3 regions of the Dyella thiooxydans genome follow, and region 2 is predicted to be linked to each of the others. Evidence: predicted binding sites of a transcription regulator. Region 2 holds the regulator's gene; each other region holds the start of a gene.
The links. Region 2 encodes FliA, which starts transcription of late flagellar genes. Its sites were predicted from a motif close to TAAAGTTTNNCNNNCNNNGGCCGATAA; they were not measured.
Positions count from the first base shown of each region.

Region 1: the regulator FliA is predicted to act here: its motif matches at 1,843-1,869, upstream of ATSB10_RS06605 (HDOD domain-containing protein).
Region 3: the regulator FliA is predicted to act here: its motif matches at 2,152-2,178, upstream of ATSB10_RS00785 (methyl-accepting chemotaxis protein).

Region 1 covers NZ_CP014841.1:1,435,275-1,439,348, reverse strand. Annotated here, with positions in the region: gene ATSB10_RS06610 (hypothetical protein) at 242-763, shown strand; gene ATSB10_RS06605 (HDOD domain-containing protein) at 770-1,798, opposite strand; gene ATSB10_RS06600 (LLM class flavin-dependent oxidoreductase) at 1,936-2,934, shown strand; gene ATSB10_RS06595 (PA4780 family RIO1-like protein kinase) at 2,996-3,850, shown strand; gene ATSB10_RS19300 (hypothetical protein) at 3,908-4,074, opposite strand, start outside.
Region 2 covers NZ_CP014841.1:2,132,523-2,136,596, reverse strand. Annotated here, with positions in the region: gene flhF (flagellar biosynthesis GTPase FlhF) at 1-1,480, shown strand, start outside; gene ATSB10_RS09805 (MinD/ParA family protein) at 1,477-2,469, shown strand; gene ATSB10_RS09800 (RNA polymerase sigma factor FliA) at 2,471-3,205, shown strand; gene cheY (chemotaxis response regulator CheY) at 3,266-3,673, shown strand; gene ATSB10_RS09790 (protein phosphatase CheZ) at 3,670-4,074, shown strand, end outside.
Region 3 covers NZ_CP014841.1:175,824-179,897, reverse strand. Annotated here, with positions in the region: gene ATSB10_RS00790 (GGDEF domain-containing protein) at 1-488, opposite strand, end outside; gene ATSB10_RS00785 (methyl-accepting chemotaxis protein) at 501-2,123, opposite strand; gene ATSB10_RS00780 (ATP-binding protein) at 2,324-3,703, opposite strand; gene ATSB10_RS00775 (response regulator) at 3,700-4,074, opposite strand, start outside.

The sequences.
Region 1 (4,074 bases), 700 kb from region 2:
CACGGTGCTGTCGTCCGCCCCCGGGATGCGGGGCAAGGCCCGCGAGCCGCTTGTCCTTATCGGCAATGCGTGACGCGACCTTGAGTCGACGGGGTCGACCTTCCGACGCCTACGCTCCCAGCGTACGAACGGCCGGGCGAATCGGTTGCAGGATCTTCCCGGTTTCGTGACCCATCGACGTTGATCGCATGGAGGCGCGCCGGTTAGGCTCGAGCGGTATCAGCAAAACGGGGGGCAAACCATGAAACGCATCCTGGTCGCGGCGGGAGTCACACTGCTCGCCGCATGCAGCCACGACGTCCGCACGCCGGTCGCGCTCGACACGCTGGTGGTGCCGAACCAGGCGCCCTGGCTGATTCTCGGCGACGGGCCGGAGCAACTCGAGGTGAAAGGGCTGGACCAGAGCGTGAAGCTCCAGCCCGAGCCGCCACTGGCCAAGGCGCTGGAGGCACAGCTGCGTGCGGCGGTGCAGAAGGATTACTTCACCAACCTCACGATCGCCTGCGACGGGCCGAAGGCCGCCCTCCGCGGCGGCGACGAGGACGCGCCGGACGCGGTGCGACTGGAGTTGTCGCTCCACTGCGTCATCAATGCCCGCGGCTATGTATCCAGCCATGACTACCGGGCCACGTCCACGACCAAGGTGCCGACCGGCTCCGACAACGCGGCCTATGCCCGTGCGCTGGTCACCCTGCTGCGCGATGGAGCCGCGCAGATCGCCGCCGGGCTCGAGCCGGACGTCCGCAACAGCCTGCCGAAGTAGGCCGGTCTAGTCCGGCTGCGCCTCGGCCTCGCGGAATTGGCGTTGCAGGTCCTGCTGGCAGCGCTCGATCATCGCGGCGGGGAAGAACTCGCACTGCGCCCCGACCGGGCTGGCGCCGCTGGGCAGCAGGCCGTGGTCGCACAGCACCTGGGTCATGGTCAGCGTGTCGGCGCAGGCCAGCGCGCGCCCCAGTTGCGAGGACGGGGGCGTGCGTCCGTCGGCACGTTCCTCCAGCGCCGCAAGCACATTGGCCGGCAGATCCCAGTGCTGGGCGGCCTTCAGCGAAATCTGGGCTCCCAGCCGGGCGCAGGCGGCCAGGAACTGGCCGGTGAGCGGGCCGATTTCGGCCGGAGCCTCCTGGTCGAGCAGGCGCACCACGGCGCCGGTGCCGGTGTTGCACACAATGCCGGCCAGATACGCCTCGAACGGGTCCGAGGTGGACTTCCCCAGGTAGGCGCAGGCGTGCGCGCAGCGCTCGGCGTGCTCCCACAGGCGCTGGCCGGCGACGTGGCCGAACATGCCGGCGCTGGCATGGAGGATCGGCTTCATCACGTGCATGGTGACCACCCGGCGCAGGCCGTCCTGGCCCAGCAGCACCACGGCGTGCTGAAGACTCTGGATCGGATGCAGGGTGCGGTAGTAGATGCTTCGGCTGACCCGCATCACCTCGCCCACCAGCACCGGGTCGCGGCCGATCAGCTTGGACAGCTGGGCACCGCCGACGTTGTCGGCCTTGAGCGAGCGCAGCAGCTGAGGCAGCACGGTGGGCAGGCGGGGCAGGCTGCGCACGTCGAACTGCACGCTGTGCAACTGCAGGCGGCGCAGCAGGGTGCGCTCCTCCAGGCTCGGCTCGTCGACCGCGTAGTCCGGCAGGCCCAGCACGAACCGGTGGAAGCGTTCGTCGAGCTGGGCCAGCGGTACCGCCTCGGGGGTGTCCCTGATGACATCGCGGAGCGGCGCCGGCGCGGCAACAGACGTCCGCGCCGCCGGCGCAGCGTCCGAATAGCCAAGAATCCAGCGCCACAGCTTGCCCATGCACCCCATCCCTGGCCGGGTTCCCCCCGGCTCTCGCCCCGGTCTTAACGGCCACCGCACAGAAAAATGAAGCGTCAGGGGTGGAGCGGATGGTCCGCAGGCCCCATCTAGCCGGTTCTCCCCCCTCCGACGCCCCCATGATCCCCTTTTCGATCCTTGATCTGGCACCCGTCACCGAAGGCAGCGACGCGTCCCGGTCCTTCCGCAACAGCCTCGATCTGGCCCGGCTCGGCGAGCGCCTGGGTTACCGGCGCTACTGGCTGGCCGAGCACCACAATATGCCTGGTATCGCCAGCGCTGCCACTGCCGTGCTGATCGGTCATATCGCCGGCGGCACCTCGACCATCCGCGTCGGTGCCGGCGGCATCATGCTGCCGAACCATTCGCCGCTGCAGGTGGCCGAGCAGTTCGGCACCCTGGCCGCCCTGTATCCGGGCCGGATCGACCTGGGCCTGGGCCGGGCGCCCGGCACCGACCAGGCCACGGCGCGTGCGCTGCGCCGCTACTTCGAGCGGGCCGACACCTTCCCGGACGATGTGGTCGAACTGCTCGGCTATTTCGAACCGGCCGCGCCGGGCCAGCCGGTGCGGGCCGTGCCAGGTGCCGGGCTGGACGTGCCGGTGTGGCTGCTCGGCTCCAGCCTGTTCGGCGCGCGGCTGGCGGCGCAGCTGGGCCTGCCGTACGCGTTCGCCTCGCACTTCGCGCCGGATGCAATGGACCAGGCGCTGGCGATCTACCGCCGCGATTTCCGCCCCTCGGCACGACTGGCCGCGCCCTACGCGATCCTCGCCGCCAACGTGGTGGTAGCCGACACCGACGCCGAGGCGCGGCGGCTGTTCACCACCCAGCAGCAGGCCTTCGTCAACCTGCGGCGGGGGCGGCCTGGGCTGATTCCGCCGCCGCTGGACGACATCGAGGCGTTCTGGACCCCGGCCGAAAAGCTAGGCGTCGAGCATGCGCTGGCCTGTGCCGTGGTAGGTGATCCGGCCACCGCCGAGGCCGGCCTCCGCGCCTTCATCGAGCGGCACCGCCCGGACGAGCTGATGATCACCGCCAACGTCTTCGACCATGCCGCGCGGCTGCGCTCGTTCGAGCTGGCCGCCGGGGTTCGCGACGCGCTCGTCGCGACCGCATGAGCGCCGGGATGCGCGGTTCAGGCATCATGGCCGATTCCCCCGTACGGCCCGGCCCCATCGCATGAAGATTCCCCACGGCCTGCAGCCGCTGATCGAAGACGGCGTGATCGACGAGGTGCTGCGGCCGCTCAAGAGCGGCAAGGAGGCCTCCGTCTACGTGGTTCGCTGTGGCGAGGCGATCCGCTGCGCCAAGGTCTACAAGGACATGGGCCAGCGCAGCTTCCAGCAGCGTGTCCAGTACCAGGAAGGCCGCAAGGTGCGCGGCAGCCGCGAGGCCCGGGCAATGGGCAAGTCGACCAAGTTCGGCCGGCGCGAGGCCGAGGCGGCGTGGAAGAACGCCGAGGTCGACGCGCTGTACCTGCTGCACGATGCCGGGTTGCGGGTTCCGCGGCCGCACGGCTACTTCAGTGGCGTACTGCTGATGGAGATGGTGGCCGACGAGGACGGCCAGCCGGCACCGCGGCTGGGCGAGGTCGACCTGGCTCCGGACACCGCGCGCGCCTGGCACCGCGCCCTGATGCAGCAGGTCGCGCGGATGCTCGGCCTGGGCCTGATCCATGGCGACCTGTCCGAATACAACGTGCTGGTGGGCGCGGACGGACCGGTGATCATCGACCTGCCGCAGGCGGTCAGCGCGGCAGGCAACAACAACGCCCGCTTCATGCTTCGCCGCGACGTCGGCAACCTCACCATCAGCCTGGCGCGGTTCGCGCCGGAGCTGCTGGACACGCACTACGCGGAAGAAATGTGGGCGCTGTTCGAGCAGAGCGGGCTGCAGGCGGACACCCCGCTGACCGGCGAGTTCGCGTTCGACGAGCGGGAGGCGGACGTGGACAGCGTGATGCAGTCGATCATCGACGCCCGCGAGGAGGCGTTGATCCGCGAGCAGGGGCGGCTGGCGGCGCGGGAGGGCTGAGTGGGCAGGGCGCTTGCCTTGCCGACTGAAAAGGGCCGCGATGCGGCCCTTTTCGATTCAGTGCCCGGGGAAGACGGAGGCCTTCGCCGCCTTCTTGGCGATTTTCTCGGCCTTCTTTTCCTTGGGGGTCTTCAGAGCCTTTTTCTTGTCGCCTTTCTTCTGGTTCAGACTTTTCATGGCGTGCTCCTGCGCTGCGGAGCGATCTCCGCGATCGCCATGGTGAC
Region 2 (4,074 bases):
ACTGGACTACGACGAGGCGCTGGTGCGCGAGGCTGCCCGCCACGGCGCCCCGGCCGCCAGTGACGTGGCACCGACGCCGGAAGTCAAACTGCCGACGCCGGCCGAACACGTGCCGGCCGCCCGTCACGGTCGCCTCGGCCGTCGCCTGCTGCAGGACACCCCGGAGCCGACCGCCGAGGCAACGCCCGCCGCCGTCGCTGCGCCGGCCGATCGGCTGCCGCCGGCATCCCGGCCCGCTGCGCCGGCGCGTCCCTATGGTGAGGATGTGGCGGAGGACACCGTGGCCCTGTCGCAGGCGGTCCGCCGTGCCCCGGTCCCGCCGGCCGCACCCGCATCGAACGCCTCGAACGCGCCGGCACGCGTCGCCATGCCGGTGGCGCGTCGCAGCGCCGCCCCGGTGGCCGCGGAGACCGCGCCGGCGCCGAAGCCTGCCGCGGCGACCCCATCGGCCCCGGCTCCGGTCCCCGCCCCGGCGCCGGCCGAGGCGAAGGCTGCCGCGAACGAGGCCCCGACCGTGCACCCGGCCATCGAGCGCGCCATGCAGGACACCGCGCGCATGCGCGCCGAGCTGGGCTTCCTGCGCGAGATGCTGGAAATGCAGCTGTCCAGCCTGGCCTGGAACGACATGGAGCGCCGCCACCCGCTGCGCGCCCGCGTACTGCGTGAACTCACCCGCCTGGGCATCGACGCCGACGTCGCCCGCAAGCTCGCCGACGACCTGCCCGAACAGATCAGTGCCGAACAGGCGCGCTACCTGCCGCTGGGCATGCTCAGCCGCAGCGTGGCGATCAGCGGCCGCGGCGACAGCGATGGCGGAATGACCGCCCTGGTCGGTCCGACCGGCGTGGGCAAGACCACCACGATTGCCAAACTCGCCGCCAGGGCGGTGGTGCGTCACGGCGCCGCCAACGTGGCGCTGGTCAGCACCGACCACTACCGCATCGGCGCCGCCGCCCAGCTGGAGCACTACGGCCGCCTGATGGGCGTGCGCGTGTACCCGGCCGACGACGCGGCGAGCCTGCGCCAGGTGCTGGAGATGTTGAAGGGCAAGCACACCGTGCTGATCGACACCGCCGGCGTGTCCGGCACCGATCCGCGGCTGGAGCAGCAGATGGATGTGCTCAACGAGGTCGCCCACAGCGACGGCATCGCGTTGCGCATCTCGCTGGTGCTGGCGGCCAATTCGCAGTCGCAGTCGCTGGAGGAATCGGTGCGCGCCTACATGCCGCTGGAGCCGGCCAGCGTGGTGCTGACCAAGCTCGACGAGGCGCCGAACCTCGGTGGCGCGTTGTCGGTGCTGATCCGCCACAGGCTGCCGCTGGACTACACCACCGACGGCCAGCGCGTGCCGGAAGACCTCGCCGTGGCCGACGCCCGCGTGCTGGTGCTGCGCGCCGCGCACGCGCTGAAGACAGCCGCGCCGCCGCTGGACGACGGCATGCTGGCCGAGCGCTTCGGTTTCCAGGTGGCCCACGCATGAGCGCGTTGTCCACCCTCAACGACTTTTCCGGCGCCGCGGCGGATGCGCATGCGCCTTCCATGAATCAGGCCTGGGGACTCAAGCAGATGGTTTCGTCGATCACCGACACCGGCATCGTCACCCCCGACCATGGCGTCGGGACGCAGGCGGCCAATCTCGATCGGCGCATCTCCGGCCACCGCTGCCGCACCATCGCCGTGTGCGGCGGCAAGGGTGGCGTGGGCAAGACCACGGTGGCGGTGAACCTGGGCATGACCCTGGCGATGATGGGGCGCGACACGCTGCTGCTGGATGCCGACGTGGGCCTGGCCAACGTCGACGTGCTGCTCGGCCTGGCGCCCTCGCGCCACCTCGGCCACATGCTCGACGGCCAGTGCAGCCTGCAGGACCTGGTGATGGAGGCGCCGCACGGGCTGAAGGTGATTCCCGCCGGTTCCGGCGCGCGTCGGCTGGCGCAGATGGGCTCGGGCGAGCAGGCCGCGGTGATCCGCGCCTTCGACGAGCTGCCGCAGGTACCGGATTTCCTGCTGGTGGACACCGCCGCCGGCATTTCCGACTCGGTGTCGATGTTCGCCGCCGCGGCCGACGACGTGCTGCTGGTGGTGTGCGACGAGCCGGCTTCGATCACCGACGCCTATGCGATGGCCAAGGTGCTCAGCCGGGATTTCGGGGTGAAGCGGCTGCACATGGTGGCCAACATGGTGCGCAACCTGGGCGAAGCCCGCGCGCTGCACCAGAAGCTGGCCCGGGTGACCGACCGGTTCCTCGATGTGATGCTGGATTTCATGGGTTGGGTGCCGCAGGACGAGCGTCTGCGCCAGGCCATCCGCCGCCAGAACGCGGTGGTGGACATGGCCCCGGGCAGTCGCTCGTCACAGGCATTCAAGCAATTGGCAGGTGCGGCCGATACATGGGCAGAACCCGATCGTCGGGGGCTCGGCCGCATCGCTTTCTTCAGTGGTCAGGCTGCACCGGCGACGGGGTGGTGAGATGAGCGTGGCAACGGAATATCTGCAACTTCAACGGCAAAGCGCCGACGAACTGGTGAAAACGCATGCGCCGCTGGTCAGGCGCATCGCCTATCACCTGATGGGGCGACTACCCCCGAGCGTCGACGTGGGCGATCTCATCCAGGCGGGCATGATCGGCCTGCTGGAGGCGGCGCGTAACTACGCGACGGATCGTTCGGCCAGCTTCGAGACGTATGCGGGCATCCGCATCCGTGGCGCGATGCTCGACGAGTTGCGAAGGACCGACTGGACCCCGCGCTCGGTTCACCGCAAGGCGCGTGAAGTCGCCGACGTGGTGCGCCAGGTCGAGATCGAGACCGGTGCGGACGCCGACGATGCGGAGGTCATGAAGCGACTGGGCATGACCGCCGACGAGTACCACCAGGTGCTGGCCGATGCCGCCAGCGCCCGGTTGCTGAGCCTCACGGCGCCGGATGACGGCGACGGAAGCCCGGCGATGGACGTGGCCGATGCCAGTGGCCTCGGTCCGGCGGAGGGACTGGAGCAGCAGGGTCTGCGTCAGGCGTTGATCGACGCGATCACCACCCTGCCGGAACGCGAGCAACTGGTGATGTCGCTGTACTACGAGCAGGAACTCAACCTGAAAGAGATTGGCGCGGTGCTTGGCGTCACCGAGTCGCGGGTCTGCCAGATCCACGGCCAGGCCATCATCCGGTTGCGCGCGCGCATGACCGGGTGGCGGGACGACGACTGAGCAACGCACGGAAACACTAGGGCTGGCGCACGACCGCGAGGCGTGCAAGTGGAGACGGGCTTGAACAAGAACATGAAAATCCTGGTGGTGGACGACTTTTCCACCATGCGGCGCATCGTGAGGAACCTCCTCGTCGAGCTCGGCTTCGCCGGCAACCTGATCCAGGAAGCCGACGACGGCGAGGCGGCCATCGCGATGCTCAAGGCCCAGCCATTCGACATGGTGGTGACCGACTGGAACATGCCGAACATGACCGGCATCGACCTGCTGCGCGCGATCCGCGCCGAGCCCACGCTCAAGACCATGCCGGTGCTGATGGTCACGGCGGAAAACAACCGCGACCAGATCATCGCCGCCGCGCAGGCCGGCGTGAACGGCTACATCGTCAAGCCGTTCACCGCTGCCACGCTGGAAGAAAAACTCACCAAGATCTTCGAGCGGCTGGCTGCCGCAGGAGCAGCCGCATGAGCGCCCAACTTTCCCTGACCCGCGAGACCCTGCCGGACGAACTGCACCAGTTGCTGACCAGCCCGGACGGCCCGGCGTTCGAACACGCGCTCGACTCCCTCGTGCGCCAGCGCGAGCAGAAATTGTTCCGCGCCCTGGGCGTACTCGCCCGCGACCTGCACGACGCGGTCAGCCGCCTCGGCGGCGACCTGGTGCAGGACGGCTATCCCGACAACGTCACCGACGCGCGCAAGCACCTGCAGGACGTGCTGGAGATGAGCTCGCAGGCGGCCCACCGCACCATCGACTTCGCCGAGCGCATGCGCCCGGAGGCCGAGTCGCTGGCCAACGACGCCAAGGTCATGCTGGACGCCTCCGATGAGATCTCGTCCGCGCCGGTGAAGGCACTGGCGCAGCAGGCC
Region 3 (4,074 bases), 2.0 Mb from region 2:
TTGCCGAAATCGTCCAGCGCGATGCGCGCGCCGCGTGCGCGCAGGTAGCCCAGCGCGTGGGCCAGCTCGGCCGGGTCCTCGACGATGTCGCGTTCGGTGATCTCCACCGTGATGCGGTCCATCGCCAGGCCGGCACCACCCAGCGCCGCGATTACCTGGTCCGGCTGCAGGCCGCCGTGCAGGATCGCCTGCGCGCTCAGGTTCACCAGCAGCCGGCCATGCCCGCCCTGCGCCGCGAACGCAGCGCACACGGTGCGCGCGGCCAGCAGCTCGAACTCGCCCAGCCGCCCCTTGGCGCGGGCCAGGTCAAGCATGTCCAGCACACTGAGGCCGCTGGCCGCCTCGGTCGGACGGCTCAATCCCTCGTGCGCGACCACCGCCAGCGTGTCCAGCCGCACGATCGGCTGGAACACCGCGCGCAGACCGGCACCGCCGGTGACCTGGTCCAGCAGCGAGCAACCGCGATCATGACCGGATGCCGGGTCCATCGCGCCCCGGCCTCAGGCCGCCGCCTCGTCGACGACCGGTGCCGCGCGCGACGGTTCCGGTACCACCCCATGCAGGTCCGGCAGGCGGAAGAAATCCACGTCGCACACCAGCGCGGTCACCGATTCCAGCATGGCCCGGCTCGCCGCTGCGGCCTGCTCGCCGAGTGCGGCGTTCTCCTGGGTCATCGCGTCCATCGCGGTCACCGCCTGACTGGCCGCGGCGATCTCTTCGGCCTGGCTGCGGCCGGCGGCGAGGATCACCGTTACCGTTTCGGCCAGGCGCTCGACGCTGTGGCCGATGCTGTCGATCACCTCGCCGGTGCGGTTCACCCGCTCCATCCCGGCGCGCACCGCCTGCTCGCTGTCGGTCACCAGGCCGCGGATGTCACGTGCCGCTTCGGAGCAGCGCTGCGCCAGTTCGCGCACTTCGCTGGCGACCACGCCGAAGCCCCTGCCATGCTCGCCGGCGCGCGCCGCCTCGACCGCCGCATTGAGCGCGAGCAGCCGGGTCTGGAAGGCAACCTGGTCGATCAGGTCGAGCATCTCGCCGACGCTGCGGCTGGTGGTCTGGATCGCCCCCATCGAATCGATCGCCTCGCCGACGGCGGTGCGGCCGAGCCCGGCCTGGGTCCGCGCCTCGACCACTGCGCGATCGGCCTGGATACCGTGTTCGCGATGGCCCGCCAGCGTGGCGGCGACGCGCGACATCGCGCCGGAGGTCTGCTCCAGCCGCATCGCCTGCAGTTCGGTGCGTTGGCTCAGTGCATCGTTGCCGTCGGCCATGCTCGACGCCCCCTGGTCGAGCTCGGCGGCACGCTGGCGCACCCGGCGGACCACCTGCGCGAGCTGCTGGTCCATGCCCTTGAGGCCGTGCAGCAGCCGACCGATTTCGTCGTCATGGCCGGGGTCGACCGGCGCGCCCAGCGCACCCTCGGTGATCCGCGCGGTCACCTGCGTGGCGGCCGCCAGCCGACCGGTGAGCTGGTGCAGGATGCGCAGGTCCATCCAGAGCGTGAGCCCCAGCGCCGCCAGCGCCACGACGACCAGCACGTACAGGCCGATGCGGTTGGTCCGGTGCTGCGTGGCGGCGGCAGCCTGGCCATCGTCCAGCGCCGCGGCGAACAGGTTGGAGAAGTCGCTCTTCAGCGGGCCGTAGGCATCCTGCACGTCGTTGGACACCTTCAGCCGGCCCAGGTCGAACTGCTCGGCCTCGAGCAACTGCATGGTCTCGTCCACCGCCTGGTCGAATGCCGCACTGTGCGCATCGACCAGCGCCAACGCCTTGTGCTGGCGGATACCGAAGCCGCTGTCCTCGAGCCGCTTGCGGTACCTGGCGATGTCCATGCGACGTGCCTTGATCAGCGTCCTGGCATCGTCCACCGACGAGGGCAGCTCGGTGAGCGCGGCATGGGTGAGCGTCTGCAGCACCTCGTTGGCATCGTTCTGGATGCGCCCCACCGCCGACACCGGCGCCAGCGTTTCGGACACCACGCCCTGCAGCCGGGTGTCCGAGCGGCTGAGCAATCCGGCCGAGACCGCCAGCACCAGCAGCAACAGCGCGACGGTGCCGGCGAGACGGGCAATCAGGCGGGCGCCGAACGAGGACAGCGAGGGAAGAGACAGGCGCGGAAGCATGGGATGGCCGGCAGTCGAGAACGTGCGCTTAGCGGCGGGCGGCACCGGAAACTTGAGCGAAATTTCCTATATTTCTCTTTTATTTCAATATGTTGCACGATTCATGACAGGCCATCCGTGTTCCTGTCGAAACCACGCCGCGCAACCACGCAGCACTGCATGCTCGCGCGGTCCGGCTGCATTTTTGTGACGCGGCGCGCTCAGGCGGTGGCGAGCGGCAGGCTTACGCGCACCGACAGACCGCGACCCCAGGGCGCATCGAGCAGCTCGATGGTGGCGCCATGCAGTTCGGCCACCCGCTGCACGATGGACAGGCCCACGCCGTAGCCCTCGTTGTGTCCGCCCGGTTCGCGGTGGAAGCGGGCGAACACTTCGTGCCGGCGCTCCGGCGGAATGCCGGGGCCATCGTCGGTCACCTCGATCCGCACGGCGGTACCGACCTGCCCCAGCGCGAGCAGCACGTGGCCGCCCTCGGAGACGTGCCGCAGGGCGTTGTCGACCAGGTTGCGGATCAGCGCCAGCAGACCCGCGGAATAGCCGCTGACACGAACCGGCACGTCAGGCACTTCCAGCGTCACGTCGACGTGGCGCTCGCCGATCATCGGCGCAAGCTCCTCGATCACTTCGCCGGCCAGCGGCACCAGGTCGACCGTCTCCCGCGGCCGGTCCACGACACCGGCCTCCAGCCGCGCCAGCACCAGCAACTGCTCGACCCGTCGCGCCAGTCCGTTCAACGCCTGCTGCGCCTGGCCGAGCGCGACATCGGCATCGGCCGGGTCGGCATTGCCGATCGCGCCCTCCACGCTGATCAGGCTGGTGGTCAGTGGCGTGCGTAGCTCGTGCGCCACGTCGGCGCTGAAGCGGCGCTCGCGCTCCAGCGCATCCTCCAGCCGCGCGAGCTGGGTATTGAGCGCCTGCACCACCGGGCGCAGCTCGGTGGGGGCGGCCTCGAGCGCCACCGGCTCGCGGCTCCCTGGCGCACGCGCAGCCAGGTTGTCGGCCAACCGGTCCAGCGGCCGCAGGCCGCGGCGCACCGCCCAGCCCACCAGCAGGGCGATCAACGGCAAGCCGACCACCAGCAGCAAGGCGTGGTCGAGCCACAACGCGCGCAGGATGTCGTGACGGCTGTCGTAGCGTTCGCCGGCCACGATGCACACCCCCGCCGGTACGTCGCAGGTGCGGTAGGTGCGCCAGCGATAGCCCTGCCACTCGATGTCGGCGAAGCCCGCGCCGACCGCCATGTGCACCGGCAGGGCCGCGAAGTTCGCGGTGGCCAGGCGCACCCGACCGTCGCGATCGATCACCTGGAAGGCGACCTCGGACTCGAATGTGTGGCGCGACTGCGCCAGTGTCGCTGGCGGCTGGCCGGGCGCCCGGGCGGAACCGGCCAGCGCATCGATGCCGGCGCCACGCACCATCAGCTGCAGCACATGGGCGGCCTGCGCCAGCCGGCCGTCAGCCAGCTCGTCCATCTCGCGCAGCGTGATGCGCATGCTGAACAGGCCCAGCGGCACCAGCACCGCCACCAGCGCGCCGATCACCAGCCAGCGCAGCCGCCAGCGCAGGCTCGACGGCCTCATGCCGGTTCCCGCGGCATCATGTAGCCGAAGCCGCGCACGGTCTGCACCGCATCGGCACCGAGCTTGCGGCGCAGCGAATGCATCAGCACTTCCAGCGCGCCACGCCCGACCGAGTTGTCGAAACCGTAGATGGAGTTCTCCAGCGTCTCGCGCCGCACGATGTGACCGGCGCGCTCCATCAGCGCCTGCAGCAGGGCGAACTCGCGCCGGGTCAGGTCCAGCCGCTCGCCGCGGTAACTGACCTCGGCGCTGCCCAGGTCCATGCTGATCGCGCCCACCTCCAGCCGGTTCGCCGCCACCCCGTGGTGGCGACGCGAGACCGAGCGGATCCGCGCGGCCAGTTCGTCGAGGTGGAATGGCTTGACCAGGTA